DNA from 2 places in the Knoellia altitudinis genome. Region 2 is predicted to be linked to the other one. Evidence: predicted binding sites of a transcription regulator. Region 2 holds the regulator's gene; the other holds the start of a gene.

Region 1 (14,769 bases), 250 kb from region 2:
GCCGAGCACGTCGAGCCCGAGGGGATCGCCGCCTCGCTCGCGGCGCTGGAGGCCGAGGGGGCACGACTTCTCGCGGCTCGGCGCGCGGCCGGGCTCCTGCTGGAGGCGATGCACGGCCACGCGTTCGTGCCGCGGCTCTGAGAAGGGGGTGTGGAGCCGGTGAGCGTTTCGTGTGGGTCCACGGCAGCTGCACCCAACGGGGAGCGGAGGCGTGTGGGAGAGCACCTAGACTCTTGCGGATGGACTACCGCACCGAGAGGGAGAGCGCGTGAGCGTGTTGGAGCGCATCCAGGGGCCTGACGACCTCAAGGCCCTGAGCCGTTCGGAGCTGGCGACCCTGGCCGAGGAGATCCGCGCCTTCCTCGTCGACGAGGTCTCCCGCACCGGTGGACACCTCGGACCCAACCTCGGCGTCGTCGAGCTGACGATCGCGATCCACCGCGTCTTCCACAGCCCCCACGACGCCGTCGTCTTCGACACCGGTCACCAGTCCTATGTCCACAAGCTCCTCACCGGTCGCCACGACTTCACCACGCTGCGCAAGCAGGGAGGGCTGTCGGGCTACCCCAGCCGCGCCGAGTCCGAGCACGACGTCGTCGAGAGCTCCCACGCGTCGAGCTCGCTGTCGTGGGCACACGGCATCGCGGCCGGGCGCGTCCTCGCGGGCGAGAGCAACCGGCACACCGTCGCCGTCATCGGTGACGGCGCGCTCACCGGCGGCATGGCCTGGGAGGCCATCAACAACATCGCGGCCGAGTCCGACCTCCCGCTGGTCATCGTCGTCAACGACAACGAGCGGTCCTACGCGCCGACCCGCGGCGGGCTCGCCGACCACCTCGCGACGCTGCGCACGACCCGCGGCTACGAGCGGTTCCTCGACTGGGGCAAGTCCGCCCTGCACCGCACTCCCGTCGTCGGGGGAGCGATGTACGAGACGCTCCACGGCGTCAAGAAGGGCATCAAGGACATCGTCGCGCCCCAGGGTCTCTTCGAGGACCTGGGCCTGAAGTACGTCGGGCCCGTCGACGGCCACGACGAGGCGGCGCTCGAGCAGGCGCTCCGTCGAGCTCGTGCCTTCGGTGGGCCGGTGCTCGTGCACGTCATCACCCAGAAGGGCAAGGGATACGAGCACGCCGTCAACGACGAGAGCGACCAGTTCCACGCCGTCGGGGTGATCAACCCCGAGACCGGCCTGCCGCTCGAGATCTCGGGACGCAGCTGGACCGACGAGTTCAGCGACGCCCTCGTCGAGCTCGGCGAGGAGCGGGAGGACATCGTCGCGATCACCGCGGCCATGATGATCCCGGTCGGGCTCGACGCGTTCTCGAAGCGCTTCCCCGACCGCACCTTCGACGTCGGCATCGCCGAGCAGCACGCGACGACGATGGCGGCCGGCCTGGCGTATGCCGGCCGGCATCCGGTCGTCGCGATCTATGCGACCTTCCTGAACCGCGCGTTCGACCAGCTGCTGATGGACTGCGCGCTGCACCGGGCCGGCGTGACGTTCGTGCTCGACCGCTCCGGCATCACCGGTCCCGACGGGGCCTCGCACCACGGCATGTGGGACATGTCGATCGCCGGCATCGTCCCCGGTCTGCACCTCGCCGCCCCGCGTGACGGCCACCAGATCCCGATCGCCCTGCGCGCGGCCGTCGACATCGACGACGCGCCCTCGGTCATCCGCTTCCCCAAGGGTTCGGTCTCAGACCCGATCGAGGCCGTCCGCACCGTCGACGGTGTCGACGTGCTCGTCGAGCCCGAGGACACTGACGAGCAGGTCGACCTGCTCCTCGTCGGCGTCGGGTCCATGGTCGCCACCGCGCTCACCGTCGCCGACAAGCTCTCCGCCGAAGGCCTGCGGGTGCGTGTGGTGGATCCCGTGTGGGCCCTGCCGGTCAACCCGGCGGTGGGTGAGCTGGGTCGTGCGGCGCGCCGCGTCGCCGTCGTCGAGGACAACTCCGTCGCCGGTGGCGTCGGCTCACACCTCATGAAGTCGTTGCGCGACAGCGGGATCGACGCTCCCATCCACCTCTTCGGACTGCCGCGCGAGTTCCTCGACCATGGTTCGCGCGGACAGGTCCTCGACCGGGTCGGCCTCACGCCCGACGCCATCTCGACGAGGCTTCTCGCCGCCCTGCGCTGAGGCCGCGTCTCGATGCGGCACGGCCGGGGGTGGTTCCGTTGCGGCCGTCAGCCCGCTTGGGAGGGCCGTTCGAGACGCTCGACCCGTTCACGGGCGGTGTCGTACGCCTCGTCGAGCCCGTGGCGGAGCAGGGTGATGAGGTCGGGCACGTCGTCGGCCGCGAGCCGGAAGGTGCTGACGCAGACGTTGTTGCGCCACAGCGAGAGGACGACGACCTGCTGCTCCTGGTGCCAGGTTGCGCGAAGCGAGCGGCCATCACCACGGAGGTCGGGGAGGACCATCCCGGTGCGGGGCGTGCGCTGCAGGGCCATGTGCCATTGTGACCCCGCCCTCGAGGAACCGCCAGACCAGTGGGCGTCCTGCCCCCTCGCGTCTGGCGTTGATGGGCTGCCGGTCCTGCTTGGCCGCTCAATGGCTCCTTGCCGTGTTTTGGCTCAGATGCCCTGTGCCACAGGTGAATTGGTGTGTGGACAACCTGTGGGCTGTCACCGAACAGGTGTACGATGAGGGTATGGAGGGGACACCAGCACTGGAAGGGCCTGAGGTTCAGGTCCGCTCCGTGGTGTCCTCTCTGGCGCGCCTGGACCCGGAGGGTCTGACGCAGGGGGAGCGGGTCGCGGCGGTGTCCGCGCTGGAGGCTGTGAAGGGTGCGGTGGCGGCTGCGCAGGCGCGACTGACGGCGGCTGCGGTGGTGGATCGTGAGGCGTTGGGTGAGGACTCGCGCAGTGTGCGGGCGGACCTGGCGTTGGCCCGTCGCTGCTCGCCCACGGTGGCGGACCAGCACGTGGGGGTGGCCAAGGCGCTGGTGGGTGAGATGCCCGAGACGATGGCCGCGCTGACCCGTGGGGAGATCAGCGAGCGGCGGGCGATGATCGTCGTGCGCGAGACGGCGTGCCTGAGTGTGGAGCACCGCGCCGAGGTGGACCGGCGACTGGCGCCGACGATCGGGTCGTTGGGGGACAGGGCGTTGGCCGGTGCGGCGCGTCGTGCCGGTGCCGCGTTGGACGCGGAGTCTCTTGCGGAGCGCAACCGCCGGGCGGTGGCATCCCGCCGGATGTCGGTGCGTGCTGCTGCGGACGGGATGGCCTGGTTGTCGATCCTGGGGCCGATGAAGGACGTCATCGGCGCCCACGTCGCCCTGACCGCCGAAGAGTCCAGGCGCCACCAGATCGATCCCGACCTGCCCGCGGAGAAGTGGGAGGCAGCCGCAGCAGCCGCCCGAGCGGACGCCCGGGGCAGGGGTGCCTGGCTGGCGGACCGGGCCCTGGAACTGCTCTCAGGTCGGGCGAAGGGTCAGCCGCAGCCGGTCGAGGTCAACCTCGTCATGACCGACACGGTGCTCCTTCCGGCAGCGTTCGGCGGCCGGGCACCCGACGACGACGTGGCAGTCATCCCCGGGTGGGGCCCGATCCCCGGTAGCGAAGCGCGCGCCCACCTTGCTGCATTGCTCGACCACGCTGACGCTGACGACCAGAGCACGGTGTGGCTCCGGCGGCTGTTCACCGCCCCCTCCGGTCGCGACCTCGTCGCGCTCGACTCGAAGCGGCGCCGCTTCCTCGGCGGCCTCCGCCGCTTCCTGGAGCTGCGTGACCCCACCTGCCGCGTCCCCTGGTGCGACGCGCCCGCGGTCGAAGCCGACCACGTCGAAGCGGTCCATGACGGTGGAGCCACGACCGGAGCCAACGCCGGCGGGATGTGCACACGCCACAACCTCGTCAAGGAAGAACCAGGATGGCACGTCAGAGTCGAGTCGACAGGGCTCGACGGGACTGGAGCACACGGCATACGCATCACGACACCCACGGGACGGGTGCACGACTCGGCCGCGCCACCAGTCCTCGGGGAGGGCTGGTCCGAACCGGAGCCCGACGACGGGGTGCCGCGTGTGGACTTCGCCTTCCCGACACGTCGCTTCGAGCTGGCCGCCTGAGCCGTCAGCGGCGGTCAGGGGCGGTTGGCCAGGTGGGCTCGCAGCGCCACGTAGACCTTGCGAACGCCGATCGCGCGCTGGAGGTCGTCCTCGATCCGCGAGAAGAACTCGCGGCGGTAGTTCTGGTCGATGACCGCCTGCACGGTGAAGTAGAGCCCGGCGAACCCGGAGAGGAAGACTGCGACCGAGAACAGCTCGTTGCTCACCAGGTGCAGTCCACCTGTCTCGTAGGTCGGGGCGTGACCAACCCACGACTCGATGACCTCCGGCTGGATGGCGATGGAGCCGAACACGACGAAGAAGCAGAAGACGATGAAGGCCAGGCTGACGACCTGGATGGCCTGGGTGATGAAGAGCATGAGCAGCAGGTTGCGGCGTTCCAGCCCGCGCAGCCGGATTCCGGCGACCTGGGCGGCGAGCTGCGGCTCATCGAGAATCTCCCGCGCCGCCGATGCCACTGGTGTGCCGACGCACGAGGCAACCAGCCGCTCACCCTCGACCTCCGCACCCAACCGAGTGATCTCCGTGTCGAAGGAGGGCGCGAGGAAGGACACGGCGAGGACGACGAAGACGGCGATGCTTGACCAGAGGAGCTGGCGACTCAGCGACGACGCGACCTGCCACACCTCGGTGTTGATGAAGAGGAAGGTGATGAACAGCAGCAGGAACGGGAGCGCCCGCGTTGCCAACGGGATGAGCAGCGACCGACCCGCCCAGGCATGAGCGAGCGCCCACCGCCCGATGAGCGGGACGCGGAGCACCTTGGCGCAGCGCAGTGCCGCGACGATGCCCGCCGTGACGACGGCGACGAACGCAGCGTCCGGTCGGGAGGCGTCCGCCACCAGTGCCAGGGCTCCGGCCCCCACCCCCACGGCGAGCGCGATGCCGGCCCAGAGCGCGACCACACGGGTGCCGAAGGCGCGGCGGATGGACTCGTGGCCGGCCTCGACGAAGTAGGGCAGACCGTTGGCGTCGAACCACTGCTCGCACTTGGCCACGTCGTTGGGGGTCAGCACGCGCCCAGCCTCGCAGGTGAGGGCGTCACCGCCCAACACCGCTCAGTGTGCGATGGCACCGACGAGATGCCTCAGGCGCAGGGCCAGCTGCAGCTCGAGCGCACGCTCGGGTGACTGCCAACCCTCGCCGACGAGCCGGGTGATGCGCTCCAGCCGTTGCGCCACCGTGTTGGTGTGGACGTGCAACCTGCCGGCTGCGTGCCGCGGGCTGGCGCCGGCGAGGAAGTAGGCCTCGAGCGTCCCGACGAGGTCGGTGCCGCGCGAGGCGTCGTAGTCGCGCAGCGGTCCGAGGACGGAGTGCACGTATGCCGTCACCTCGGGTTGGGTGCCCACGATCAGACCCGCGAAGCCCAGGTCCGTGGCTGCCGCCCCGTCGCCGCGACGCCCCAACGCCTCGAGGGCCTCGGCGGTGCGCACGGCCTCGGTGTGCGCGGCCGCGAGGTCCGGGCTGAGCGTGCCGACTGCCTCGCTCACCGGGCCAGCCGCCCCCACGGTGACGACATTGCTGCGGGACAGTCGCTGAGCCAGATCAGTCGCGGCGGAGCCCGGGTCGTCGCCGGGGACCAGCGCGACGACATGACCGTCAACCTCGCCGACCAGACCCACTCCACCCAGTGCGGCGTTGACCGCGAGGACGAGGGATCGCGCGGTCGCCGCCTCGCTGCCGAGGACGGCGAGCAGGCAGGCGGGCTCGCGCAGGTCGAGTCCGAGTGACCGGGCGGTGGGCAGCAGGAGCCCGAGATCGCCGTGCCCGCCCACGAGACCCGCCACCAGGTCGCTCCGCTGCTGCTGCCGGGTCTCGGCGCGGTTGCGCTCACCGAGGAGCACGAGGGCGGTGACGACGGCGGCGCGTTCGACCGTCCGTTCGTCGGAGTCGTCCATCGAGGACACCTCGCCCACGACGAGCACGCCCAGGGGTTCACCGGCTGCCGCGATGCCGATGGCCCAGAAGTCACCGTGCCTCGACAGTCGACCACCCTCGACACCGCCGGCGACACTGTCGGCGAGACGCCGCAACGCCCCGCCCGTCGGCGGAGCATCACCTGCGATGCTCCGGGCTTCGCCGTCGAGGTCGAGGAGGAGGGCCCACCCCCCGAGGAGCTGGCTCAGGGACTCGGTGAGGTCGTCGACGCCACCGCCCTCGAGCACGATCTCGGCAAAGCGGTCGTGCGCGGCCGCGGCACGTTCGATCCCGGCGGCGTAGTGACTCACCCGGTCGGTCGCGTTCGACAGGGCGGCCAGGGTCCGCGACGCCTCCTCGGCCGCCTGGACCTGGACGATGGTCACGGCGGCCAGGGCGGCGAGCGAGCCGAGGAGGGCGACCTCGTCGTGGGTGAAGGGACGGGGGGTCCGGTTGGAGGCGAAGAGCACTCCGACGAACTCGTGCTTGACGATGAGCGGCGTGCCGCAGATGGCGACGAGCCCTTCGTCTCCGACGGCACCGTCGATCGAGTGGGTGTGCCGGAAGCGCGAGTCGGCGAAGTAGTCAGAGGTCCAGTAGGGCTTGTGCGACTGCGCAACGAGCCCACCGAGGCCGGCCCCGAAGGCCAGGCGCACGACCTGGAACTGGGCCGAGACCGACCCGGCCGTGGCTCGCATGTAGGTGTCGCCACGGTCGTGGTCGAAGAGCGTGAGGTAGGCGACGTCCGTGCCCATGAGGGTGCGGGCGCGCCGGACGATGGCGTCGAGGACGACCGACGGGTCGCGCATCGAGGCCAGCTCGCCAGCGGTGTCCACGAGCGCGGCGAGCTGCTGCTCTCGGCGGCGCTGCACGTCGAAGGCGCCGCTGATCCGGATCGCGAGGTCGCGGGCGCGAGGGTTGACGTCGAGAGCCGCGAGCTCGGCCGCAGATGCCCCCGAGGCGAGCAGCTCGAGCAGGCCGGTGCCCACATCCACGTCGTCGTGCATGTGTCGATCCTAAGGGCCGCTCGCGACCAACGCATGGGTCCGCAAACCATGAGACCCGCCAGACCATGGGTCCGGGCGCCATGTGGGCCTGCGCCTGGCCGTCCTAGGGTGTGTCTTCACCGCCTGCAGAGGTCCTGCACGCGGAGCACGAGGAGGTGCTGGTGAGCGCGAGCCCATCGACGACGGAACCCTCGTCGGCGTCCCCGTCGGCCGGGTCGACGCCCGTCCTGCGGACCGTCGACCTGACGAAGGACTTCCGCGGGTTCACCGCCGTGAACGCCGTCAACCTCGACGTCGCGGATGGCACGATCCATGCCCTCGTCGGCCCCAACGGGGCGGGCAAGACCACCCTCTTCAACCTGCTCACCGGCTTCCTCACTCCGACGTCAGGTCAGATCCTGCTGCGCGGCGAGGACATCGCCGGCCAGCAGCCGGAGAAGATCACCCACCTCGGGGTCGCCCGCTCCTTCCAGATCACGAGCCTGTTCGACCAGATGACCCTGCTCGAGCACCTCGAGCTCGCCCTCGCGTCCCCGACGGGCCTGGGCTACCGCTTCTGGACCTCGCGCAAGAAGCTCGGAGCCTTCAGGGAGCGCTCGATGGAGCTGCTCGCCGAGGTCGGACTGGCCGACCGGAGCGGCCAGCGAGCCGGTTCGCTCGCCTACGGGCAGAAGCGGGCCCTCGAGATCGCGCTCGCCCTCGCTCTCGACCCCACCCTGCTCCTGCTCGACGAGCCCACCGCGGGCATGGGCCTCGAGGACGTCGACCGGACCATCGGGCTGGTCAAGAAGGTGTCCGCCGGCCGCACGGTCGTCTTCGTCGACCACAACATGCACGTCGTCGGCTCGCTCGCCGACCGGGTCACCGTCCTCCAGTCGGGCGAGGTGCTCGCGGAGGGCACCTACGACGAGGTGCGCGGGGACGATCGGGTCATCACGGCATACCTCGGAGAGACGGGGGGAGAGACCCATGAGTGACACGTTGCTCACGGTCGACAACCTCTCCGCCTTCTATGGCGAGGCGCAGGTCCTGCGCGACGTCTCCATCGACGTCGCGGCCGGCGAGGTCGTCACGCTGGTGGGTCGCAACGGCGCCGGCAAGACGACCCTGTTGCGCTCGATCATGGGTCTGCACAGGGGCACTCGCGGCTCGATCACCTTTGCCGGGACCTCCCTCGACGGTCGGTCGGCCGACAAGCGTGCGCGCCTCGGCCTCGGCTGGGTGCCCGACGACCGCGGCATCTATGCCACGCTCACCGTCGCCGAGAACCTCAGCCTGCCTCCCGTCGTCGACAAGGACGCTGCCTGGAGCCTCGACTCGATCTACGACCAGTTCCCGGTCCTGCGCGAGCGACGCGACTTCCCCGGCACCAAGCTGTCCGGCGGCGAGCAGCAGATGCTCGCCATGGCCCGCCCGCTGCGCGCCGGGTCGCGGCTGCTGCTCCTCGACGAGCCGAGCGAGGGCCTGGCTCCGGTCATCGTCAACCAGATCGGCCAGATCATCCGCGACATCAAGGCGCAGGGCGTCGCCGTCCTCCTCGTCGAGCAGAACGTGAAGTTTGCGTCCACCGTCGCCGACCGCCACAACCTCCTCGCCCAGGGCGAGGTCGTCGAGAGCCTCGACAACACCGAGTTCCAGACGCGCACGACGGAACTGCTTCAGCACCTCGGCATGTAGCCGAGACGCACTCTCGCCGGGCACGGCACACACACCCCAGGAGGGGAACATGCGAAACACCAAGATGATCAGTCTCGCGGCCATGGTGGCCGGCTCCGGCCTCGTGCTGACCGCGTGCGGCAGCGCTGGCGGAGGCCCGGCCTCGGGCGGCGGGAAGATCAGCGAAGACAAGATCGTCCTCGCCATCCTCAACGACCAGTCCGGCGTCTACAAGGACCTCTCGGGACCCAACTCGGTCGAGGCCGTGAAGATGGCGGTCGAGGACTGGAAGGCCGCGCACAAGGACGACGCGGTGAGCAAGAACGTGGAAGTCGTCACGGCCGACCACCAGAACAAGCCCGACATCGCCAACACCAAGGCGCAGGAGCTCTACGACCGGCAGAAGGCCGACATCATCCTCGACGTCCCGACCTCCTCAGCGGCCCTCGCGGTCGCGACGCAGGCCAAGGCGAAGAAGAAGGTCTACATCAACATCGGCGCCGGCACGACCGCGCTGACCGGCGCGCAGTGCAACAAGTACACGTTCCACTGGGCCTACGACACCTACATGCTCGCCAAGGGCACGGGCGGCACGCTGACCAAGGACGGCGGCAAGAACTGGAACGTCGTCTACCCCGACTACGCCTTCGGCCAGGACATGACGAAGTCGTTCGAGGGTCAGATCACGGGAGCCGGCGGCGCCATCGGTCAGAAGGTCCCCACCCCGTTCCCCAACGACAACTTCGCCACCTACATCACCAAGGCAGCGGCCGACAAGCCCGACGTCATCGGCACGATGCACGCCGGTGGTGACCTCATCAACTTCGTCAAGCAGTACAACCAGGCGGGCATCTCCGAGCAGATCAAGCTTGCCGTCGGCCTGATGTTCATCACCGACATCCACAGCCTCGGCGCCGAGCAGTTCAAGGGCGTCACCTTCACCGAGGCCTGGTACTGGAACTTCGACGAGCAGAACCGCAAGTGGGCCGACAAGTTCCAGGAGCGCACCAAGACGCGTCCCTCGTTCGCCCATGCCGCGAACTACTCCGCGGCCTACAACTACCTCGAGGCCGTCCAGGAGGCCGGCAGCGACACCGGGGACGACGTCGTCGCCAAGCTCGAGGGCAAGAAGATCAACGACTTCTTCCTGCGCAACGGTGAGGTCCGCGCCGAGGACCACCGCGTCATCCACGACGCCTACCTCGCCGAGGTCAAGCCCGCCGCCGAGGTCAAGGAGGAGTGGGACTACGAGAAGATCGTCGCCACCATCCCTGCCGCCGAAGCCTTCAAGCCGGTGGCCGAGTCCGGCTGCTCGATGTGACGAGAGGTCACTGAGACCCCGATGAGTGCATTCATCCAGTACACGCTCCAGGGCCTGGCGACGGGCGGCTTCTATGCCCTCGCCGCCCTGGGGCTGGCGGTCATCTTCGGTGTCATGGGGGTGGTCAACTTCAGCCACGGCGCCATGTACATGCTCGGCGCCGTCGGGTCGGCCGTGCTCCTCGACGTCGCGGACATCCCGTTCTGGGGTGCGCTCGTCATCGTCCCGGTCCTGTTGTTCCTCTTCGGCATCCTCGTCGAGCGACTCCTGGTGAGGTGGTTGCTCACGCTCGACCCGCTCTACAACTTCCTCCTCACCTTCGGCCTCACGCTGCTCATCGTCGACCTGGTCAAGCGCCGCTACGGCGTCTCCGGGTTGCCCTACGAGCTGCCGGCCGGGCTCGAGGGGAGGGTGAGCGTGGGCGGGCTGAGCCTGTCGAGCTACCAGCTGTTCGCGGCCTTCTTCTCGGTGGTGCTCTGCGTCGCCGTCTGGCTGCTGCTCACCAAGACCCGCATCGGCATGATCGTGCGGGCCTCGACCGAGGACGCCGAGCGCACCAGGGCCCTCGGCATCAACGTGGGTCGGTGGGTGACACCGGTCTTCGGCTTCGGCATCGCGCTGGCCGGTGTGGCCGGAGTGCTCGCCGCGCCGTTCCGCGCGATCACCGCCGACATGGGCAGCAACTTCATCATCATCCTGTTCGCCGTCGTCGTCATCGGCGGGCTCGGCTCGATCCTCGGCGCCGTCGTCGCCGGGTTCCTCGTCGGGCTCGTCGAGGCCTACGGCCAGGCCTACGCACCGTCCTACGCGCAGGTCCTCATCTTCGTCCTCATGGCAGCGGTCGTCCTCGTCCGCCCGGCGGGACTCTTCGGCCGCGAGGAGGCCTCATGAGTGCCCAGCTCACCGAGACGACGCGGGTGCAGACAGCCGCGTCGGCGGCGCCGGACCGCAAGCTCAACCCGCTGGTCCGGGCCGGCCTGCTCCTCGTCGCCCTGGTCGCCGTCCTCGCCCTGCCCTGGCTCATCTACCCACCGGTGGCCATGGACATCCTCGCGTGGGGGCTCTTCGCCATCTCCATCGACCTCCTGCTCGGGTTCACGGGCCTGCTGAGCTTCGGGCACGCGATGTTCTGGGGGACGTCGGCCTATGTCACGGGGATCATCGCGATCCGCTCGGGCCTGCCGTTCCCGGTGGCCATCCTCGGTGGGGCCGTCGTCGCCATGATCGTCGCGGTCCCCACGGGATACCTCGCCGTGCGCCGGACCGGGATCTACTTCGCGATGGTGACGCTGGCCTTCGCCCAGATGATCTACTTCATCGCCAACCAGGCGCGCGACCTCACCGGTGGCGAGAACGGCCTCCAGGGCATCCCCAAGAACCTGGGCGGGCTGACCGACCTCATCAACAGGGACGCCTTCTACTTCTACTACGCGGCACTGCCGCTCATCCTGCTGGGCGCGTTCGTCGCCTGGCGCACCGTGTCGTCGCCGTTCGGCCGGGTGCTCCTCGCCATCCGCGACAACCCGGCCCGGGCCCGGGCGCTCGGCTACGACGTCGAGCGCTACAAGATCATGGTGTTCGTCATCTCCGCCGGCATCGCCGGGCTGGCCGGGGGAGTGTTCTCGGTGAGCCACGGTTTCGCGTCACTGCAGGAGCTCATCTGGCAGACGTCGGGCAAGGTCGTGCTCATCACGGTCCTCGGTGGCATCGGCACCCTCTGGGGCGGTCCACTCGGCGCGGCCGTCGTCGTCCTGCTCGAGGACCAGCTCGCGTCCTCCGGCTTCAACGGCATCGGCATCATCACCGGGACGATCTTCGTCCTCATCGTCCTGCTCTTCCGCAAGGGCATCTGGGGCACGGTGGCCGACCTCGTCGAGCGGATCCGCAACCGACCTGCAGCTCGGGGGAAGTGAGATGCCCGAGGCTCGCACCGCGCTCGTCACAGGTGCCGCCAGCGGGATCGGTGCCGCAGTCGTCGAACGTCTCGCCGTCGACGGAGCGCAGGTCCACGCGGTCGACATCGACGGCGACGCCCTCGACAAGCTCGTTGCGCGCATCGGCGTGGACCGGGTGACCCCCTGGGTGCTCGACCTGGCCGACCTCGACACGCACGCCGACCTGCCCACCGACATCGACGTCCTCGTCAACAACGCCGGGATCCAGCACGTCGCACCGGTCCACGAGTTCCCGATCGAGGAGTTCGAGCAGATCCACCGGCTCATGCTTCTCTCGCCGTTCCGGCTCGTCCGTGCCTGCCTGCCACACATGTATGCCGCCGGCTGGGGTCGCGTGGTCAACGTCTCGTCCGTGCACGGGCTGAGGGCCAGTGCCTTCAAGTCGGCCTACGTCTCGGCCAAGCACGGTCTCGAGGGACTGAGCAAGGTCGTGGCCCTCGAGGCCGGTGACAAGGGCGTCACCAGCAACTGCATCAACCCGGCCTATGTGCGAACTCCCCTGGTGGAGAACCAGATTCGCGCACAGGCGGAGGCGCACGGCATACCGGAGTCCGAGGTCCTGGCGGAGGTCATGCTGACGCCGGTGGCTGTGAAGCGGCTCATCGAGCCGGCGGAGGTCGCGGACCTCGTCGGCTTCCTCTGCGGCCCGTCGTCGGACTCGATCACGGGCAGCTCGTTCACGATGGACGGCGGCTGGACCGCCCACTGATCTCAGGTGCGCTTGCGCGAGCTCGTCACGGTGAACTTGGAGGTGCGCTGCACCTGCTTGGTGGACCCGATGAGCTTGTCGAGGATCGGCCGATAGCTCAGCGGGGTGTTCCAGACGCACCAGAGCTCGCCACCCGGTTCCAGGGCCCGTGCGGCATCGGCGAAGAGGCGTTCGGCGAGGCCGGTGTGGACCGCCGACCCGACGTGGAACGGCGGGTTGAGGACGATGAGCTGGGCCGTCGCGGGCTCGAGCATCTCGAGCGCGTCGGCCCGGACGACCTCGACGCGTTGGCCCACGCCGTTGGCCTCGGCCGTCGCCACTGTCGAGGCGACCGCGGCTGCGGACTGGTCGGTCGCGAGGACGCTCAGTGCAGGACGGGCCAGCGCCAGGGCCGCGGCGACGACTCCGCTGCCCGAAGCCAGGTCGACGGCTCGGTCGGCCTCACGCATCTCCGGGAGGTGCTCCAGCAGGAGCCGGGTGCCGATGTCGATGTTGGTGCCGGCGAACACGCCACCGTGCGCGACGACCGTGACGCCGAGGTCGTCGTGGGTGCGCTGCCTGGGCCAGGTGGTCGCGATGTCCTCACGGGGGCCGGAGACGCGCAGGACCCGGGACTTCTGGCGGGCCAGGCTCGGCCGGACCGTCGTGAACGACGCACCCAGCACGTCGTTCATCCTGAGCGACATGTGCTTGACCCGACCACCCGCGAGCACCCGCACGTCGGCGTGCGCGTGCTGGGCGATGAGCTGGGCGATCTCGTCGAGCTCGTCGAGCGACCGGGGGAGCTGGAGGAGCACCAGCCGCGCGCCGGCCACGAGCGAGGCGTCGAGACCGTGGCGGGCATAGCCGTCCACACCGCGGCGGCCCGCGTTGGCGTCGAGTGCTCTCTCGTTGAGGATTCCGTCCTGGTGCACCCGGACCCCTGACCCGCCGGCCGCCAGGGCGCCGAGCGTCAGGGCGCCATGGTGGTCCCCGATGACGACGACGTCGCCGTCGCCACCGGGCAGGGCACCGGCCTCGTCGAGGAGGAGGAGGTCAGTGGCGTCCCACGCCTGGAGGTTGGACGCCTCGACGTCGGGCCAGCGGCGCAGGTCGTCCCAGTCGGACGTCAGGGGTTCGGACACCAGGGATCAGATGTCGCGGAAGATCTCGATGGTCGCGCCCAGCGCGTTGAGGCGCTCGGCGAGATCCTCGTATCCGCGGTTGATGACATAGACGTTGCGCAGCACCGAGGTGCCGTTGGCAGCCAGCATCGCGAGCAGCACGACGACGCCGGGACGCAGCGCCGGCGGGCACATGACCTCGGCCGGACGCCACTTGGCGGTGCGGCCGGTGATCATGACGCGGTGCGGGTCGAGCAGCTGCACCTGGGCACCGACCTTGGTCAGCTCGGTGAGATAGATGGCGCGGTTCTCGTAGACCCAGTCGTGGATCATCGTCGTGCCCTCGGCGCAGGCGGCGATGAGCGCGAAGAACGGCAGGTTGTCGATGTTGAGCCCGGGGAAGGGCATCGGCGCGATCTTGTCGATCGGCGCGGTGAGCTGGCTCGGCAGGATGGTGATGTCGGCGAGGCGCGTGTGGCCGTTCTTTGCGAGGTACTCCGGCGAGATCTCGTACTGCAGGCCCATCCCGTCCAGCGTCGCGAGCTCGATCTCGAGGAACTCGATCGGTGCCCGCTCGATGGTGATCGAGGACTCCGTGACGACGGCGGCGGCGATGAGGCTCATGGCCTCGATCGGGTCCTCGCTGGGGGAGTAGTCGACGTCGACGTCGATGGACTCACGGCCCGTGACCGTGAGGGTCGTCGTGCCGATGCCCTCGATCGTGACGCCGAGGCGCTGGAGGAAGAAGCAGACGTCCTGGACCATGTAGTTCGACGACGCGTTGCGGATGACGGTCGTGCCGGCATACAGGGCCGCGGCGAAGAGGACGTTCTCGGTGACCGTGTCCCCACGCTCGGTGAGGACGATGGCCTTCTCCGGGCGCTTGGTCTTGTCGACCTTGGCCTCGTAGAAGCCGTGCGTCGCCGCGACGTCGAGACCGAACGACTGCAGGGTCGTGAGGTGCGGCTCGACGGTGCGGGTGCCGAGGTCGCAGCCACCGGCGTAGGGCAGCGAGAAGGTGTCGAACT
Region 2 (14,769 bases):
CTGCCAGCGGCACGGTCTCCCTGAACTCGGCTGACCTGCCCGCCCTGGACACCCTGCCCGGTGTGGGACCCGTCCTCGCCCAGCGGATCCTCGACTGGCGCACCGAGCATGGCCGGTTCACGAGCGTCGAGGAGCTGGGCGAGGTGAGTGGGATCGGCGAGAAGCTGCTGGCCCAGCTGACCCCCAAGGTCACACTGTGACGGATCCGGATGCCGCGGAGCTGCGGGCCCGTCGGGACGCGTGGACGCGCGAGGTCATCCGCTTCAGTGACGTCCGGCTGCTCGTCCCGGCGCTCGCGGCGTGGGCCCTCCTGGCAGGCACGCTGACCTGGTCAGCCGGGCCGCGATGGGCGGTGTCCGTCGCGCTCGTGCTCCTCGTGCTCGTGCTGCAGCTCTGGGGTCGCGGCCGCCCACTCGTCCTCGTGCTGGGTGTCGCTCTGCTGGTGCAGGTCGCCGGCAACGGCCAGCACGCTCTGCGCGGCCTGGGGGACCTCGACGACCTGACGGCGGCCCGGGCAGTGGTCACGGTCGAGGCGACCATCACCTCGGATCCGGTCTTGCTCGAGGCGAGGGGCGGGAGTGAGCCGGTCGTCATGGCACGGGCCAGCGCCCATCGGGTCGACGGGCGGGGGAGGACGACGTCCGCGCACGCGCCGATCTCGCTGAGGGGCGACGCGACCCTGCTCCGGCTGAAGTGGCACGAGGGCGTGCGGTTGCGGGGGCGTCTGGCACCGCCGCAGCCGGGCTACCCCGAGGTGGCGGTGCTGCGGGTCTCGAGCCAGGAGGTCACGAAGCCGGCGGGCGTCGTCGCCCAGGTCGCCGAGCACCTGCGGGCGGGACTGCGCAGGGCCGTCGACCCCACTCCGGCCGACGCACGCGGCCTGCTGCCCGGGCTCGTCATCGGCGACACCAGCCGCACCCCGGCCGACCTCACGGACGCCATGCAGGCGACGGGCATGACCCACCTCACCGCGGTGAGCGGCTCGAACATCGCTGTCGTGGGTGGGTTGGTGCTCGGGCTCTGCGTCCTCATAGGAGTGCGACGGCGGTGGCGCCCGTTCGTCGTCGCGCTCGCGATCCTCGGGTTCGTCGTCCTTGCCCGACCCGAGCCGAGCGTCGTCCGCGCGGCCGCCATGGGTCTCATCGGGCTCATCGGGATGAGCCGATCGCGCCGCGCCGCCGGGCTGCCGGTCCTCTCCGGCGCGATCGTCGTGGTGCTGGTCATCGACCCGTGGATGGCGCGGTCCTTCGGGTTCGCCCTGTCGGCCCTCGCCACCCTCGGCCTGCTCCTCTTCACCCGACCGTGGGGCGATGCCATCGCCGCGAGACTCCACCCCAGGGTGGCCTTCATGGGCCCGGCCATCGCCATACCCGTTGCGGCACAGGCGATGTGCGCCCCGCTCATCGTCCTGCTCCAGGGGTCGGTGAGCATCGTCGGGGTCGTCGCCAACCTCGTCGCCGCGCCCTTGGTGGCTCCGGCCACGGTCGCAGGGGTGGCGGCCGCTCTCGTGTCGGTCGTCGCCGACGCGCCCGCCCAGCTCCTCGGCTGGCTCGGAGCCGTGCCCACGCTGGTGATCGCTCGGACCGCGCGCGTCATGGCTGACGTCCCGGGCGGCACGCTGCCCTGGCCCGACGGCCCACCGGGTGCGCTGCTGCTCGCAGGGCTCACCCTGACACTGTTGGTCACCGGGCGATGGCTCGGGCGTGCCGCGGTCGTGCGACCACTGCTCGCCCTCGCCGTCGTCGCCCTCAGCGCGGCGATGACCATCCCGACGCGGGTCGTGACGTGGCCTCCCGACGGCTGGCGCGTTGCCTTCTGCGACGTCGGCCAGGGTGACGCGGCAGTGGTCCGCACCGGCCCTCGGCGCGCGCTCGTGGTCGACGTCGGGCCCGAGCCGGCCTCTGCCGACGGCTGTCTCGACTCGCTCGGTGTCGAGGTCGTCGACGCCGTCGTCCTCACGCACTTCCACGCCGACCACGTCGAGGGCCTGCCCGGGGTGCTCGGCGGTCGGGAGGTCGGACAGGTCCTCGTCTCACCGGTGGCGGAGCCGGGACACCAGGTCGGTGAGGTGACCGGCTGGACGCGAGCACGCGGCATACCCGTCTCTGCCGTTGCGGCGGGGGACCGGCTCTCGTTCGGCGAGGCCACCGCAGAGGTGTGGGCGCCCGTGCGCCGCATCGCGGCCGGCTCGGTGCCCAACAACGCGAGCATCGTGCTCGCCGTCCACGTCGGTGAGGTCGACGTCCTGTTGCTCGGCGACGTGGAGCGGGAGGCAGCGCACGACCTCGTGCTCAGGATGCGACGAGACCCCGAGATGGCCTCTGCTGCGGGCGAGTTGGACGTCGTCAAGACACCCCACCACGGGAGCGCGAACCTCGACCCCGCCCTCATGGCCGCCGTCAGAGCGCCCGTGGCGGTCATCAGCGTGGGCAAGGACAACGACTACGGACACCCGACAGCTGCACACCTGAGCATGCTGAGGAGCAACGGGTATGCCGCCTACCGCACCGACCAGCGGGGCCACATCGCCGTCGTGGAGCGGGGCGACCGGCTCCAGGTCGTCACCGCCAGGTGAAGGTCAGCGGGCAGCGGCCTTCTTGCGGGTCTTGGCCGCCGACGCCTTGGCGCTCTCGACGAGCGCGTCGAGCGTGGCCCTGACCGCCGGGACGCGCTGGAGGTCGGGCGTGGTCACGGCGACGATGTGGCGGCGCGAGGCCGGGGTCATCGGGAGTGCCGCGACGTCCTCGTGGTGGACCGTCTTGAGGATGAGGTCGGGGATGACCGCGACGCCGAGCCCTTCGGCGATGAGTCCCATGACCGCCACGTAGTCCTCGGTCTCGTAGGCGATGTCCGGGACGTAGCCCGCGGTGCTCGCGAGCTGGAGGAGGTGGCCTCGGCAGCGGGGACAGCCGGCGATCCACGTCTCGTCCTTGAGGGCGGCCATGTCGACGTGCTTGGCACGGGCGAGGTCGTGGGTGCGCGGCACCGCGAGCAGAACCTCGTCGTCGAGGAGGGGGGTGGTGACGAAGGCGTCGAGATCCTCCTCGCCGCGGCCGAGGTCGGTGCCCTCGTAGACGAAGGCCACCGCGAGGTCGCACTCCCCGGCACGCAGCGCGGCCAGCGACTCGCGCGGCTCGCCCTCGCTGAAGGTTATGGAGACGCCCGGGTGCTCGGCCTTGACCTTGGCCAGGGCCTTGGGGACGAGGGTCGCCGAGGCGCTGGGGAAGGCCATGAGACGGACGCGGCCGGAGCGCAGGCCGGCGATGGCAGCGACCTCCTCCTCCGCGGCGTCGAGGGCCGACAGGACGGGTCCGGCGTGGCGGGCCAGCACGGCACCGGCCTCGGTGAGGCGCACGCTGCGGCCGATGCGCTCGACGAGTGTCGTGCCCGTGCGGGTCTCGAGGCGACGGACCATCTGTGAGATGGCGGGCTGGGAGTATCCGAGGGAGAGGGCCGCCGCGGTGAAGCTGCCCTCGTCGGCGATGGCCCGCATGACGCGGAGGCCGGCTGCATCGATCATGGATGAATCCTATAACGCCCAGTTATCAAAGGGCCAGTCCTCTGCACACCGCGTGATGCGCTGACGGACGAGGGCAGGGCGTATCTGGCGGTGGTGCCGAGCCCTCCTCTCCAGCATGAAGGCCACGATGCGAAGGCGGACAGCCCGCCGCAGCCACCACCCGGACGTCAGCTGTGACGCCCTCGGCCGGTGGCACTGGAGGTGTCAGTGCGGAGCCGGAGCGTACGCGGGCGGGTCGGCAACCGACTGGCGCTGGATGGTCACGGGAGCGCTGGTCCACCAGAGCGCCTGCCCCGGCGAGTGAGTCCGGGCCCGCTCGGGGCGACCTACGATGGTGGGGTGAGTCGAGAGGTGTCCGTGGGTGAGGTCGCATCGCTCCTGCGCGACCGCGGCCCTGCGTTGGTCCTGACCGGCGCCGGCCTCTCGACCGAGAGTGGCATCCCGGACTACCGCGGGCCTGACGGCCAGCGGCGGGTGACGCCGATGTCGCATCAGGAGTTCTGTGCGACCAGTGCTGCGCGACAGCGTTACTGGGCGCGCAGCTTCATCGGTTGGCAGCGCTTCTCCGTCGCCGAACCCAACGCCGGGCATCGGGCCGTCGCCGAGCTCCAGCGCGTCGGCGCGATCGGCACCGTCATCACCCAGAACGTCGACGGCCTCCACCAGGACGCCGGCACGCGCGACGTCATCGAGCTCCACGGAAGCCTTGCCGACGTGGAGTGCCTCACCTGCGGCGAACGCACCGACCGTGACCTCGTGCAGGCCTTCATGGACGATGCCAACCCCGGGTTCGCTTCTCTCGCTCTGGGACTCGTCGGCGACGGTTCCAGGGTGAGCAGCCAGATCCGGCCCGACGGCGACATCGTCCTTGCCGATGACGCCGTGCAGACCTTCGTCCCGCCTCGCTGTCTCGTGTGCGGGGACGACACCCTCAAGCCAGACGTCGTCTTCTTCGGCGGCTCGGTGCCCAAACCACGGGTCGAGCAGTGTTTCGCCCTCACCGAGGCCGCGCCGGTCCTCGTCGTGCTCGGGTCGTCGCTCAAGGTGATGAGTGGATACCGGTTCGTGCGCCGCGCCGCGGCACACGGCATACCCGTCGTCGTCGTCACGTTGGGCCCCACGCGTGGAGACGCCGAGACGACACATCGGATCGATGCGCCGCTCGGCGTCACGTTGACCGCCTTGGCGCGGGAGCTGGCCGCGCGGCTGGGGTGAGCCCAGCCGCTCAGATGCGACGCAGGACTGCGGTGACCTTGCCGAGGATCGTCGCGTGGTCGCCGTCGATGGGGTCGAAGGACGGGTTGTGGGGCATGAGCCAGACCTTGCCGTCCTTGCGCTTGAACGTCTTGACCGTCGCCTCGTTGTCGAGCATGGCGGCCACGATGTCGCCGTTGTCGGCGTTCGGCTGCTGACGCACCACGACCCAGTCACCGTCACAGATCGCGGCGTCGACCATCGAGTCACCGACGACCTTGAGCAGGAACAGTGAGCCCTCGCCGACGATCTGCTTGGGCAGTGGGAAGACCTCGTCCACCATCTCCTCGGCCATGATCGGCACACCGGCGGCGATCCGGCCGAGCACGGGCACATAGCTGGCCTCGGGCCGCGCGTCGCCCGAGCCGGTCGGGTCGAGGTCGGCGTCGATGTCGTCGGGAGCTGCTCCACCCCGGTAGCCACGGATGTCGCTCGGCGTGTCGGGGGAGATGACCTCGAGCGCACGGGGCCGGTTGGGGTCGCGGCGCAGGTAGCCCTTCTTCTCGAGGGCGTGCAGCTGGTGCGACACCGAGCTGGGAGAGGTGAGGCCGACGGCCTGGCCGATCTCACGCATGCTCGGCGGGTAGCCACGGCGGTCGACCGAGTTGCGGATGACGTCGAGAACCTTGCGCTGACGCACCGTCAGGGTGCCGTCGCCCGGGTCCCGGTCGGGCAGCTGGTGGACGTCGGCGTCGTCCTGGCGGCGCTTGTCGCTCATGGTTCGTCTCCTCAGAAGGCGTTGTCAGTGGCGCCTGATTGGCTTTCTGACATGAGCACAGCCTACGGAGTTCGAGCAGGTGTTTCAAACATCTGTTCGACGCGTGTCTTGAACTCCTCGAACATCCGTGCTAGAAATCGTACAAGCGTTCGTTCGAACACCGTTTCGAGCGGGACACCGATCCAGGAGGACACCATGAGTGCAGTTGCAGTGCTGGACGGCACGACCATCGGGTATGCCGCGCCGCGTCCGGTTCCGCGTCGCTCGACGCAGCCGCGCCTCGTGTCGATCCCCACCGGGGCGTCGGTGCCCGTGTTCGCGGCGCCGGCGCTGAGGGTCACCCGAGCCGGTCGTCTCGTCCTGACGACCATGGTGCTCCTGGTTGCCCTGGTGGTCGCCTTCGTCGCTCTCACGGGAGGAGCGGCCGCGTCGGCGCCTGCCGTGACGGTGACGGTGCAGCAGGGGCAGACCCTCTCCGAGATCGCTGCCCAGCACCTCGCCGGGGTGTCGGTCGCGACCGGTGTCGCCGAGCTGCAGGCGGCCAACGACCTTGCCACGGCCCAGGTCAGGGTCGGCCAGACCATCGTCATCCCCCAGGGCTGACGCACCACGCTCCGAGCCGCTTCGACCCCGGTTCGGTCCTGAGTCCTTGGATGAGCTTCGACCCCTCTCCGACTCAGCATGGAGGGCGCCCCGCCAGTCTTCGCGCGGGGCGCCCTTTGCTGTGCCCGGCGTCGTCCGCGACGTGTGGCGCACGAGCGCCATCCTTGGGCCGCAATCGGGGCATCGGGTGTCGCTGCTGGGCAATAAGTCCGGGCCGGCGGGGCTTGGACCTCTCATGACAGATCAGTCGAGTGGGCGAGTGCAGAAGGTCAAGCAGCTGCGAGTGGTCGTGGAGGCGGAGGACTACGACACCGCGGTCCGGTTCTATCGCGACGTCCTCGGCATGGACGAGATCGCGGCGTTCTCCTCGGGAGGGGAGGACCGGGTCGCGATCCTCGAGGCTGGCCGGGCGACCTTTGAGATCGCGAGTCCAGCGCACAAGGTGGCGATCGACGCCGTCGAGGCGGCGGGAACGCCGAGCCCGAAGATCCGGATCGCGTTCGAGGTGGACGACGCCGAGTCGGCGACTCGCGAGGCGGAGAGTGCTGGAGCAACCGTCGTCGCAGAGCCGGTCCTCACCCCATGGATGTCGCTCAACTCCAGAGTCGACGCTCCGGCGGGCCTCACGGTCACCTTCTTCGAGGAGACCGAGGACTCGCACGAACGGGCCGAGCGCGACGGGTTCGGCACCAACGACGCCTGACCCGATCCACTTGCGAACCAGCGTGTCGCGCGCTGCACATGGGGCCGGCCAGCAGCCTTGGCGTCTCCGCGACTTCTGGCACTCCCAGCCCGGCTGGATCTAGGGCTACAGATGGGCTGCTCAGCGAGGCGTCAGACGCCTCGCGCTCAGGCGAAGACGAGGTTCAGAGGTAGGTCGTGGAAGGCCGCCAGGAACTGCGCGGCTTCGGCGATGCCATCGCGTTCCGCGGGGTCGAGGTCGGCCTCCAGGCGGACGGTGACCGTGACGCGCCTGGGCTCGGTCTTGCGCTTGAACGTGCCGAGGTCGTGCCCATCGACGACGACGATCCCACCGGCAGCTTCGGAGATGAGTCGGGTCCGGTCCGTGTCGGGGTTGCTCCTGGGGAAGCCGGTGGTGGGATAGGTCAGTGCCGCCTCGTCGAAGGTCGACAGCAGGTATGCCGTGTGCTTGAGCGACGTGCGCGCCGTCACCGTGGGGTCGTACCAGAGGGTCTCGCCCTGGCACTCGACGGATTCGAGAGGGTGCGTCGACTGCAGCGAGCTGGAGGTCATGATCTCCGCTGTGGCAGAGCGGATCTCGGTGAGGGTGAGGCCGCTCCAGCGCTGGAGGTCGCGCTCGGAGGCAGGGCCGTGCCCGGCGTGGAACCGGTGGGTCAGCTCGACGAGTGCCCTCTCACGCGACCACGTGTCCGCCTCCGCTGCCGGGATCGTCTCGTCGACCAGGGCGTAGGTGTGCTCGGTGCCTCGGGGTGGCCCGGAGCAGATGACGGCTCTCACCTCGGCGCAGATCAGCTGGTGTGCCATCGTCTCGCCCGGTCCCGGCAGGCCTGCAGCCGCGAACTCCGGTCCGATCTCCTTGCGGGTCATGGTCCGCCCTCCGCGAAGGAGCTCGCGCAGGAGGTCGATGCCCCGGTCGACGATCTCGGGCGTGAGTCCCAGCTGGCGGTGGCGGGCGGGCATGGCGGCCTCGACCTTGCCGCCGGTGAGCGCCTGGATCCAGCGAAGGTCCTCGGGCGCGACGTGGTGCCACGTGGGTCGGAGGATGTGCGTGCGCACCCAGCCGCCGGCCGACTGCTCGGCCAGCACGGCGGCATACGTGATGGCGCGTGAGCGCATGGCGAGGGAGTGCGCTGCGAGAGGTGCGTCCTGGCTCTGGACACAGGTGAGCAGACGGACAGCGTCGGCAGCTTGGGGGAGCGGCGCGGACGAGAGGCGCTGGACAGCGAGGCGTCGCCGGATGACCCAGTCGCGGGTCACGTGTCGGGGCATGGCCACATCCTGCCGCGATCAGGCCAGCAGGGTTCGGCGCATCGTGAGGCGAGGCATCTTGCTGGCCGTCGCCCCGGTCGTTCCGACCACCTCGAAGCCACAGCGCCCGAACATCGCCCTGGTCCCGACGAACGCCAGCGTGAGGTCCATGCGGCCCTGCGGGTCGACGGGATGGGCCTCGACGGCGGGCGCTGCGTTGGCCCTCGCGTAGTCGACCGCACCCTCGATGAGGTGCCGGGTCACCCCGCGTCTGCGAAAGCCGCTGCGGACGACGACACAGACGATGCTCCACACCGGGAGGTCGTCGGTCGGAGGCATGAGTGTGGACCGCTCGAGGCGGGTGATCTCGGAGCGGGGCCCGATGTTGCACCAGCCGACCGGCTCGCCGTCGAGATAGGTGATGACGCCCGGCGGGTGCTCACGCTCGCAGAGGGCGCGCATCGCCAGCTCGCGCTGGTCCTCCCCGGTGCCGCCGAGCTCGGTGACCTCGGCCGCGGTGAGCCGATGGGAGAGGCACCAGCAGTGCGTCGTGCGGCGGTTCCTGTTGACGACGGTCACGAAGTCCTCGAACCGGTCGGGCGTGACCGGATGCGTCTCCCACACGGGCTCGGAGGTCATGGGACCCATGATGCCCGCGGTCTGCGACAGGAGCTGCTCAGCTCGTGGTCGGGCTGCGACAGGAGCTGCTCAGCTCGTGGTCGGGCTGGGAGTGGCGCTCGGCAGCTGGCTGGGGTCGACGAGCACGAGGTCGATCTCCCACTGGCCCTCGCAGTCGGCTGCGCGCACGAGCGCCTGCCCCGCGGCATACGTCCCGGAGGTGAAGAACACCTCGGCCTCGAATCCCTCGTTGTCCATGCCAGCGGGTCGGAAGCCGGCCGCGGTGACCGCGTCCTGGATCGAGACGGTGAGCTCCTCGAGTGGCTGGGTCGAGACGGCGCGCGCGTTCACGTGGCCCTGGGTCGAGGTGACGCGCGTGACCTCGCCGACCCCGTCGAAGGACAGGCCCGACGGCAGGAGCGCGAGCTCGGCTGCCGGAGCAGCGCTGGGCGCCGGACAGGCCTGACCCTCACCAGGTCCGGAGGAACACCCGACCAAGGCGCTGACGACGACGGCACCGACCCCCAGGAGCGCCGCGAGACGGGTCCGGGAGAGGGGCATTGGACAAGTCTATGGACAGAACTCACAGGTAGTTCGTCCAGACACTCGACCTAGTCAGTTGTGACGACTAGGTTGACCAGATCGTGGTCCGCCGACGGGGCCGACCCGACCCTGCAGGCAGGAATGCAAGTGGCACTCGCACACAAGAAGTGGTGGCCGCTCGTCGCCGTGACAGCTCTGGCCGTACCGGTCGGCGTCTCGGCGGCCTCCGTGGCGGAATCGGAAGACAAGAAGCGACGCACCAGCGCCGCGAAGCAGCAGGAGCGGCCCTCGGCCGACCCGACCGGTGCCGAGGAGTGGATGTACCTCCAGCGTGCCAACGCCGACGGGTCGATCCCCGAGGACGCAGTCAGGGAGGCTGTGGCGCAGTCCACCTCCATGGGCAAGGCGTCGCAGGGCAGTCCCAGCACCGACCAGGTGTGGGGCAACCTCGGCCCGTCCAACATCGGTGGCCGCATCCGCGACATCGCGGCCGACCCGACGACCCAGGGCGTGTCCTACATCGCGACCGGCACCGGCGGCCTCTGGAAGTCCACGGACAGCGGCGCGACGTTCGACGTCGCGTGGGACGACCAGCTGCCCCAGTCCATGGGTGCGGTTGCTGTCGACTCCAAGGGCGTCGTGTGGGCCGGCACCGGCGAGCCCGACCACGGTGGTGGCTCGGCCTACTACGGCAACGGGGTCTACAAGTCGGGTGACGACGGGGCGACCTGGACCAACATGGGTCTGAAGGACAGCGACACGATCGGCCAGATCGTCATCGACCCGCGCGACGACGACCGCGTCTTCGTCGCCGTCATGGGCGCCCTGCACGACACCGAGCCGACCCGCGGCCTCTTCCTGACCGAGGACGGCGGCTCCACCTGGGAGCGCGTCATCGTCCCCGGCTCCGCCGCCACCGGCGCGATCGACGTCAGCATCAACAAGAGCAACCCCGACGTCATGCTCGCGACCACTTGGGACAAGATCCGTGACGAGAAGTCGCGCATCTACGGGCCGCACTCCTACCTCTACCGCTCGACCGATGCCGGTCGCACGTGGACCGAGGTCCAGGACGCCCCGCTGCCCCAGAGCGAGACCAACCCGGCGCTGCAGACCCCGGACAACCTCGTCGGTCGCATGGGCGTCGACTTCTCCGACAGCGACCCCAACCGCGCGTACCTGATCTCCAGCACGGCCCGCGGCAACTTCAACGGCTTCTTCACCAGCGCCGACGCCGGCGCCACGTGGACGGCCGTGGGTTCGACGAGCACCGGCACGCTGCAGAACGTCAGCGGCGGCTTCGCCTGGTGGTTCGGCCGGGTCTACGTCGACCCGCAGGACCCGCAGCACGTCTTCGTCGCCGGTGTCCAGCTCGCCGAGAGCCTCAACGGCGGCCAGACCTGGACCACGTCGCAGACGCCGCACGCCGACCAGCACGGCGTCGAGTGGGACCCGTTCGTCGAGGACAAGGTCTACCTCGGCAACGACGGCGGCTTCTACTGGTCGACGCAGAACGGCGCGGCTCGTGGGCTCTGGCAGAAGACGCCGGACCTGCCGGTCACGCAGTTCTACGCGATGGACGTCTCCCTCCAGAACCCGCAGCGTCTCAACGCAGGTGCTCAGGACAACGGCTCGCTGAAGTCGTGGAACCTGGACAACAGCACCAACGGCGACTGGTTCAACTTCGTGGGTGGCGACGGGATGATGAACCGCATCGACCCGACGAACGACCGCAAGTACTACGGCTGCTCACAGAACGGTGGCTGCCGCGGCTTCGTCGGCACGGACACGGGACAGTCGGCGTTCAACATGACGATCCCCGGCCTGCGCAAGAACTGGGTCGCACCGTTGGAGTTCGCTGCCGACCCGCGGATCATGTTCGGCGCCAGCGAGTACGTCAGTCGGATGAACACGGATGTGGGCCAGCGTCGCTGGGAGCAGATCAGCCCGGACCTCACCGAGGGCACCGAGCCTCGGGCGCCGGGGTTCGGCACGATCACCGCGATCGGCACGACCAAGGCTGACCCCAACCTCGTCTACGCCGGCACCGACTCGGGCCTCATGTGGGTGTCGCGCAACGCGATGGCACCGGCAGCCGAGGTGACGTGGACCAAGATCGAGAGCCCGACCTTCCCGGGCCGCTGGGTCACCCGCGTCACGATCGACCCGCAGAACCCGAAGGTCGCCTGGGCCAGCTTCTCGGGCTGGCGTTCGGGTGACGGCTACCCGCACCTGGTCATGACCAGGGACGGTGGCAGGACCTGGTCCGACATCGTGGGCAAGCGCGTTCCGCAGGCGCCCATCAACGACGTCATCCGCCACCCCACCAAGGCCAACTGGCTCTTCATCGCCACCGACGTGGGCGTCTACCGGACGACCAACCTCGGCAAGACCTGGATCAAGGTTGGGGCCAACCTCCCGCTCGTCCCGATCAACGACATCGACCTGCCTGACGGCAGCGAGACGCTCTACGCCGCGACCTACGGCCGCAGCATCTGGACGACCTCACTCGCCGAGGCGAGCTGAGGGCAGGACGTCTCGAGGTCTGAGTCGCCCTGAGCACCACGACCAGCAGTCGGCCACCCCGACGTCCCGCCTTCGGGCGGGGCGTCGGGGTGGCCGCGCTGTGCCTGCTCTTCCTCGCCCCGCTCGCCGTCATGGGGCTGGGCTCGCTGCAGCGTCCCCTGCAGCCGCCACCGGACGGGCTCGACCTCTGGCCCGACCCGGCGACCTGGTCGAACTACGGGAGCGTCGCCGACTTCATGCCCCTGCTCCGGCTCATGCTCAACTCGCTGCTTCTCGTCGCGGTCGCGGTCCCGGTGACCGTGCTCGTGACGTCGATGGCGGGGCTGGCGCTGGTCACGTCTCGGGGTCGCACGCGCGCCCTCCTCGCCGGAGTCTCGGTGCTGATGATGCTCGTCCCCGCCTCCGCCCTGTGGGTGCCGAGAGTCGTCGTGCTGCGGACGCTCGGCCTCACCGACACCCCGCTCACGGTGGCGCTCCTCGCTCTCGCCGGCACGACACCGTTCTACGTGCTCCTCTTGGCCCTGGCCTACTCGCGCATCCCGATCTCGGTGCTCGAGGCCGCGACGCTCGAGGGCATGAGCCCGTATGCCGTGTGGCGGCGGATCGCGTTCCCGCTCGTCCGCCCGGCGGCCGTCGCGGTCGCCGCGTTGAGCTTCGTGTACTACTGGTCCACGTTCATGGATCCGCTGACGCTCGTCGCGTCCCCGCGCCACTGGCCGGTGGCGCTGGGCCTGCGGAACCTCAGTGAGATGGAGGCTGCCCTGTATCCGATCTATCTCGCCGCCGCGGTCATCGTCACCGCGCCGGCGCTCCTCGCGTTCCTCGTCAGCCAGCGGGCGTTCTTCGCCTCCGTGGTGAAGCGATGAGGCGCCGCCGATGGGGCAGCGCCATCGCGGGCGCTGCGGTGGTCGCCGCCGGTCTGGTGGCGTGTGGTGACCCGGGCCCCTCCGGTGGCGACGAGGCGGCAGCCGGTGGTGGCGCCGCTGCCACCGCTCCGATCACCTTCCAGGTCAAGGCCGAACCGGAGGAGGCGGCGGTCTATCGCAGTCTCGTCACGGCATACCAGGGCTCTGGTGGTGGCGACGTCGAGATGATCCCGGTGGGCCGCAAGGACCACCTGACCCGGCTGTCCACGGCGTTCGCCTCGGGGGACGCACCGGACGTCTTCCTCATCAACTACCGCGAGTACGCGCCGTTCGTGCAGCGGGGTGCGGTGGAGCCGATCGGGCCGATGCTCACCGAGAACGGCATGAACCGCAGCGACTACTACGAGGAGCCGCTGAAGGCGTTCACCTACGAGGGCGACCTCCAGTGCATGCCGCAGAACATCTCCTCGCTCGTCGTCTACTGGAACACCAAGCTCTTCGCCGCGGCCGGTGTCGAGGCGCCCAAGCCGGGCTGGACGTGGGACCAGTTCGCCTCTGCCGCAGCGTCCCTCACCAAGGGCGCCGTCAAGGGCGTCGGCATCGACCCCTCGATCACGCGCATGGCGCCACTCATCTGGAGCAGGGGCGGCACGGTCGTCGACGACACGGCGAAGCCGACGCGCACGACGTTGCACGAGCCCGGAGCCCGGGCCGCGCTGCAGGAGGTCGTCGACCTCATCGCCTCGGGCTCCACTCCCTCCAAGGAGCAGATGGCGGCGCAGGGGCTCGAGGAGCAGTTCATGACGGGCAAGATCGCGATGTTCATGAGCTCGCGCGTCGAGGTCCCGGCGCTGCGTGAGCAGAAGGGACTGGAGTTCGACGTCGCCGGGCTGCCGTCGCTCGGCCAGCCCGCCTCGGTGCTCCACTCTGACGCCTACTGCATCGCCGCCGGCTCGCCCAACAAGGAGGCCGCCGCGAAGTTCATCGCGTATGCCGTGGGGCAGCAGGGCCAGACCGTCACCGCCCTGGGTGGGCGGACCGTGCCGTCGCTGAGGTCGGTCGCGACCTCACCGGCGTTCCTCAGCCCCGACCGCGCTCCCGCGTCCTCCCAGGTCTTCCTCGACGCCATCCCGCACCTGCAGCACACCCCGGTCACGCCGGTGTGGCCCGAGGTCGAGGACATCATGGGGACGCAGCTGCAACGCGCCTTCGAGGACCGCGTGCCGCTCGACGAGGTCATCAGCGAGATCCGGTCACAGGCTGACCCCCTCCTGGCGAAGGGTTCATGAGCCTGCGGATCGAGGCTGCGCACAGGGCATTTCGGGCGCGCGGTCGCGATGACGTCGTGGCGCTCGACGGGGTCGACCTCACCGTGGGCGAGGGCGAGCTGCTCGTCGTGGTCGGCCGCTCGGGCTCGGGCAAGACGACGTTGCTGCGGGTGGTCGCCGGGCTCGAGCCACTCGACTCGGGGCGGGTGCTTCTCGACGGGGAGGACCTCACGGCGACCGCACCGGGTGCCCGGGGCGTCGCGCTCGTCTTCCAGGAGGCCGCGCTCTTCCCGCACCTGCGGGTGCGCGACAACATCGGGATCGGCGAGCGGGCCCGCGGTGCCGACCGCAAGGTGACCGAGGCGGCGGTGGTCGAGGTCGCGGCAACGTTGGACGTCGAGGACCTTCTCGACCGCACGCCCTCCGAGCTCAGTGGCGGCGAGCGACAGCGGGTGGCCCTGGCGCGGGCCATGATCCGCTCCCCCCGCGCCCTGCTGCTTGACGAGCCACTCGCCGCGGTCGACGCGGAGCAGCGTGGTCGGATGCGTGGTGTCATCCGTGACGTGCAGCGGCGACTCGGGGTGCCCATGATCCACGTGACCCACGACCAGAGTGAGGCGATGGCACTCGGTGACCGCGTGGCGCTCATGGACCGGGGCCGCGTCGTCCAGTGCGACACCCCTGATGCGCTGTATGCCGCGCCGTCCCACGTCGCCGTCGCCCGCGGTTTCGGTCCGCTGCCGATGAACATCCTGCCGCCGGAGCGTGGCGTGTGCGTGGGGGTGCGTCCTGAGCGGGTCCGGCTCGACCCCAGCGGCTCGGGGCCCCTCTGCGCCGTCATGGAGAGGGAGCCTGCGGGGGAGGACTCGCTCATCCACCTCGTCTGCGCGCCCGAGGGGACGG

What was found. Region 2 encodes LexA, which represses DNA repair genes until DNA is damaged. Its sites were predicted from a motif close to TCGAACANNTGTTCGA; they were not measured.
Region 1: ACFQW8_RS15975 (DUF222 domain-containing protein) is a predicted target of LexA. The motif match lies at 2,632-2,647, and genes of this name have one in related genera.

What each region holds. Positions count from the first base shown of each region.
Region 1 is NZ_JBHTDK010000002.1:260,372-275,140, forward strand. Features, by position in the region: gene ACFQW8_RS15960 (hypothetical protein) at 1-141, shown strand, start outside; gene dxs (1-deoxy-D-xylulose-5-phosphate synthase) at 269-2,143, shown strand; gene ACFQW8_RS15970 (hypothetical protein) at 2,191-2,454, opposite strand; gene ACFQW8_RS15975 (DUF222 domain-containing protein) at 2,655-4,073, shown strand; gene ACFQW8_RS15980 (hypothetical protein) at 4,088-5,089, opposite strand; gene ACFQW8_RS15985 (helix-turn-helix domain-containing protein) at 5,132-6,997, opposite strand; gene ACFQW8_RS15990 (ABC transporter ATP-binding protein) at 7,159-7,974, shown strand; gene ACFQW8_RS15995 (ABC transporter ATP-binding protein) at 7,967-8,674, shown strand; gene ACFQW8_RS16000 (ABC transporter substrate-binding protein) at 8,724-9,974, shown strand; gene ACFQW8_RS16005 (branched-chain amino acid ABC transporter permease) at 9,996-10,865, shown strand; gene ACFQW8_RS16010 (branched-chain amino acid ABC transporter permease) at 10,862-11,887, shown strand; gene ACFQW8_RS16015 (3-hydroxybutyrate dehydrogenase) at 11,889-12,638, shown strand; gene ACFQW8_RS16020 (class I SAM-dependent methyltransferase) at 12,641-13,765, opposite strand; gene ACFQW8_RS16025 (helix-turn-helix domain-containing protein) at 13,769-14,769, opposite strand, start outside.
Region 2 is NZ_JBHTDK010000002.1:12,291-27,059, forward strand. Features, by position in the region: gene ACFQW8_RS14835 (helix-hairpin-helix domain-containing protein) at 1-200, shown strand, start outside; gene ACFQW8_RS14840 (ComEC/Rec2 family competence protein) at 197-2,575, shown strand; gene ACFQW8_RS14845 (LysR family transcriptional regulator) at 2,579-3,520, opposite strand; gene ACFQW8_RS14850 (Sir2 family NAD-dependent protein deacetylase) at 3,860-4,735, shown strand; gene lexA (transcriptional repressor LexA) at 4,746-5,492, opposite strand; gene ACFQW8_RS14860 (LysM peptidoglycan-binding domain-containing protein) at 5,688-6,095, shown strand; gene ACFQW8_RS14865 (VOC family protein) at 6,355-6,798, shown strand; gene ACFQW8_RS14870 (winged helix DNA-binding domain-containing protein) at 6,945-8,066, opposite strand; gene ACFQW8_RS14875 (GNAT family N-acetyltransferase) at 8,085-8,684, opposite strand; gene ACFQW8_RS14880 (hypothetical protein) at 8,754-9,224, opposite strand; gene ACFQW8_RS14885 (WD40/YVTN/BNR-like repeat-containing protein) at 9,354-11,732, shown strand; gene ACFQW8_RS14890 (carbohydrate ABC transporter permease) at 11,822-12,598, shown strand; gene ACFQW8_RS14895 (ABC transporter substrate-binding protein) at 12,595-13,887, shown strand; gene ACFQW8_RS14900 (ABC transporter ATP-binding protein) at 13,884-14,769, shown strand, end outside.